Regions from separate parts of the Streptomyces sp. NPDC052040 genome, predicted to be linked through region 1. Evidence: predicted binding sites of a transcription regulator. Region 1 holds the regulator's gene; the other holds the start of a gene.
The links. Region 1 encodes HspR, which represses chaperone genes until heat shock. Its sites were predicted from a motif close to TTGAGNNNNNNNNNCTCAA; they were not measured.
Positions count from the first base shown of each region.

Region 2: the regulator HspR is predicted to act here: its motif matches at 1,371-1,389, upstream of dnaK (molecular chaperone DnaK).

Region 1 is NZ_JBIUBV010000012.1:156,995-159,192, reverse strand. It holds gene ACIHAA_RS23235 (sugar ABC transporter substrate-binding protein) at 1-516, opposite strand, end outside; gene ACIHAA_RS23230 (heat shock protein transcriptional repressor HspR) at 909-1,358, opposite strand; gene dnaJ (molecular chaperone DnaJ) at 1,363-2,198, opposite strand, start outside.
Region 2 is NZ_JBIUBV010000008.1:62,084-64,281, reverse strand. It holds gene dnaK (molecular chaperone DnaK) at 1-1,213, opposite strand, end outside; gene ACIHAA_RS17995 (PucR family transcriptional regulator) at 1,487-2,198, opposite strand, start outside.

The DNA of each region.
Region 1 (2,198 bases):
GACGACCTTGGCGGTCTCCGCCTTGCTGCCGAGCGCGTCCACCAGGGCGCGGCCCTGCACCTGGCCGACCAGCTCGTTGTCGAAGGAGATGTACGCGTCGATCGGTCCCTGCGCGAGCCGGTCGTAGGCGATGACCGGGATGCCCGCGTCCTTGGCCTTCTGCACGCCGGGCGCGATGGACTTGGCGTCCACCGGGTCCACCAGCAGGACGTCCACCTTGTCGGCGACCATCTGGTCGAGCTGCTCGCTCTGCTTGGCCGCGTCCGCGTTGGCGTTGGCGTAGACGACCTTGCCCTTGTCGTGGGTGAGGGAGCGCACCTGGTCCCGGATGATCGGGTAGTCGAACTTGTCGTACCTCGGGTTCTCCTTCTCCGGCAGGAGGAGACCCACTGTGATGTCGTCGCCCTTCTTCGGAGAGGCGGAGCTGCTGCCCCCGCCGACTCCGTCGACGACCCCGCACGCGGCGAGGGAGACGGCCGCCGGTGCGGCGGCCAGGGCTATGGCGATTCGACGCACAGCGGTCCTGCGGGTGGTACGAGCGTTCACATCAGACCTTCCGGGCGGGGGAGCAGCATTGCGACCCAGGTGGCTGAAAGCCAACGCGGCAACGGTGGGCAGCGTCAAGAAGTACCGGTTAACGAGATGGCAACAGCATCCCCGTGGAAGTCAAGTGAAAACCAAGAGGGTCTTGTGCGGCGCCCGTTTCCAAACCCCCGCCGGATGGAGATTCCACCCCCGGCCTGCGCGGGCTCCGCGCCCGGCGCTCCGTCAACTCGCTGGGCAGGCAGGGGCGTTCAGCGATGCCTGCAAACGTGATCCGCGTCACTTCCGCGTCGGGGCGGGGGCATACGGAAGGGCCCGGAGCCGTTTCCGGCCTCCGGGCCCTTCCCTGTCCACGCGACCGCGCGTCAGTCGTTCAGCTGCCGCTTGGGCCGCCACACCACCAGCGCGCTGGTCTGCTGCACCTCCTGGTACGGCACCAGGTCGCGACGGTACGAGGCGTGCACCGCGGCCTCGCGCTGACGCATCGTCGCCGCCGCGCCCTCCAGCGCGTCCTGGAGCTCCGCCATCCGGGACTGGAGCGCGGCGACCTGGTTCTCCAGCTCGATGATGCGCTTGATCCCGGCCAGGTTGATGCCCTCGTCCTGCGACAACTGCTGCACCTGGCGGAGCAGTTCGATGTCGCGGGCCGAGTAGCGGCGGCCCCGGCCCGCGGTGCGGTCCGGGGACACCAGCCCGAGGCGGTCGTACTGGCGCAGCGTCTGTGGGTGCAGTCCGGAGAGCTGGGCCGCCACCGAGATGACATAGACCGGGGTGTCCTCGGTCAGTTCGTACGGGTTGCGTCGACGGCCGTCCATCGCCTCATGCTCCCTTCGCGGCCTGGAACAACTCCGCTCGCGGGTCCTCTTCCGAGGTGGCCTCGCGATAGGCCTCCAGTGCGTCGCGGGCCTTGCCCGAGACGTCCTGGGGGACCGCCACCTCCACGGTGACCAGCAGGTCGCCCCGGGTGCCGTCCTTGCGGACCGCGCCCTTGCCGCGGGCACGCATGGTGCGCCCGTTCGGCGTGCCCGGGGGTAGCTTCAGGGTGACCGGGGACCCGCCCAGGGTGGGCACCCGGATGTCGGCGCCGAGCGCCGCCTCCGCGAACGTCACCGGCACGGTCACCGTCAGATTGTCGTCCTTGCGGCCGAAGACCGGATGCGCGTTGACATGCACGACGACATACAGGTCGCCGGCCGGGCCGCCCCGCTCACCGGGCGCGCCCTTGCCGCGCAGCCGGATGCGCTGCCCGTCGGAGACACCCGCGGGGATGCGCACCTGCATCGTCCGGGAGGACTTCGCCCGGCCGCTGCCCTTGCAGACCTCGCAGGGCTCCTCCGCGATCAGACCGCGGCCCTTGCAGTCGGGGCAGGGGTCGGTCAGCGAGAAGCCGCCGCCCGAACCCCGTGCCACCTGCCCGGTGCCGACGCAGGTCGGGCACACCCGGGGGGTGCCGTTCTTGTCGCCGGTGCCCGAGCAGGCCTTGCAGGGCGCCTGGGAGGACATGCGCAGCGGTACGGTCGCGCCGTCCACCGCCTCCATGAAGCTCAGCGTGACCTCGGACTCGATGTCCTGGCCGCGCCTCGGCTGCGTGCGCGTGCCCGCGCCGCCGCCGCGGTTGAACAGGCCCCCGAAGACGTCACCGATGCCCCCGCCGA
Region 2 (2,198 bases), on a different contig from region 1:
CCGTGGTGAAGATCTCCGAACGCCGGGTGGGGATGGTGGTGTTGCGCTCGATCAGCTTGGTCATGATGCCGCCCTTGGTCTCGATACCGAGGGACAGCGGGGTGACGTCGAGCAGCAGGACGTCCTTGACCTCGCCCTTGAGGACACCGGCCTGGAGCGAGGCGCCGACGGCCACCACCTCGTCCGGGTTGACGCCCTTGTGCGGCTCCTTGCCGGTCATCTCCCGGACCAGGTCCGTCACCGCGGGCATCCGGGTCGAGCCGCCGACGAGGATGACATGGTCGATGTCGGCCACCTTGATCCCGGCGTCCTTGACGGCCTGATGGAAGGGGCCCTTGCAGCGCTCCAGCAGATCGGCCGTCAGCTGCTGGAACTGAGCCCTCGTCAGCTTCTCGTCCAGATGCAGCGGGCCCTCCGCCGAGGCTGTCACATAGGGCAGGTTGACCGAGGTCTCGGAGGAGCTCGACAGCTCGATCTTGGCCTTCTCCGCGGCTTCGCGCAGCCGCTGCACCGCCATCTTGTCCTGGGACAGGTCGATGCCGTACCCGTTCTTGAACTGCTTGACCAGGTGGTCGACGATCCGCTGGTCCCAGTCGTCGCCGCCGAGGCGGGTGTCCCCGTTGGTCGCCTTGACCTCGATGACGCCGTCGCCCATCTCCAGGAGCGACACGTCGAAGGTGCCGCCGCCCAGGTCGAAGACGAGGACCGTCTGGTCGTTCTCCTTGTCGAGTCCGTACGCCAGCGCCGCCGCGGTCGGCTCATTGATGATCCGCAGGACGTTCAGGCCCGCGATCTCCCCGGCCTCCTTGGTGGCCTGCCGCTGGGTGTCGTCGAAGTACGCGGGCACCGTGATCACCGCGTCGGTGACGTCCTCGCCGAGGTAGGCCTCCGCGTCGCGCTTCAGCTTCTGGAGGACGCGTGCGGAGATCTCCTGCGCGGTGTACCGCTTGCCGTCGATGGTGCCGCTCTCCGGGAAGCGCCATGTCTGGTCGTCCATGTGGCGCTTGACAGAGCGCGCGGTGCGCTCGACGTTGGTCACCGCCTGCCGCTTGGCGACCTCGCCGACCAGGACCTCGCCGTTCTTGGCGAAGGCCACGACCGACGGCGTGGTCCTGGCGCCCTCGGTGTTGGTGATGACCGTGGGCTCGCCGCCCTCCAGGACCGAGACCACCGAGTTGGTGGTGCCGAGGTCGATACCGACCGGACGTGCCATGAGGCTCTCCCTCCTCGTAGTCGCTGTGTGCCTCTCGGTTTCCCTTGTTTCCCTTGTTTCCCTTGTTTCCCCGCCGTGCCGGACCGCTGGAGCGGTGCTGCGTCACCCCTTCCCGCCTGCGACTTCGTCCGGCTTTCCACTCATGCCCGAATGAAACTTGAGTCTCCTCCTGTCAAGGTTACGCCCGCCCGGGGCGATGCCTCTTTCATCGTCCGCTCGGACGGTCCCCGCGGCGATCCGGGCGTCCCGGACGGGTGGCGCGCCGCCCGGCGGTCAGCTGCCGATGGTGCGGGCGATGTCCAGGGTCAGGCGCTGCCAGGGGTCGCGCGGGTCGCGGGACGTCAGGGCCTCGATGCGGCGCAGCCGGTAGCGCAGCGACTGGGGGTGCAGCTGGAGCGCGCGGGCCGCGGCGGTCGCCGACCCGGCCTCGATGTATGCGGTCAGGGCCTGGAGCAGATGGCTCTGCTCCGGCTCGGTCAGCGGCCCGAGGACCAGCCGGGCGATGTGGTCCGGGGTGGCGGCCGGGTGCCCGGCGAGCAGGGCCAGGACATGGGCGTCGCCGTCGGTGAGGAGGCGGCCGGGGCGGTGGGCGTGGGCGGGCGCGGTGTCGAGGGCGTCGGCGGCGAGCCGGTGGGCCGCGGCGATGCGGTCCAGCCCCTCCCCCGTGATCGCGCAGGCCCGCCAGCCCCGCTCGTCGAGGGCGGCCGGGGCGCGGTGGACCGCCGCCTGGGGAAGCAGCAGCACGGCCCGGGAGCCGCGCACCGTCGAGAGCGGCGGCGGTGCGGTGCCGCCGTCGCCGAGCGCCGCGAGGAGGTCCGCGACCGCCTCGTACGACATGTCGGGGCCGCCCGCGTCCTTCGGCTCGGCGACCAGCAGGCAGTAGGGGTCGGGGAGTTGGATGCCCAGCCGGGCCGAGCGGTCCGCCCGGGCGCCCGGTGAGGCGTGCCGCCCGGCGATCAGGTCGTCGAGCAGCAGCCGCAGGGCC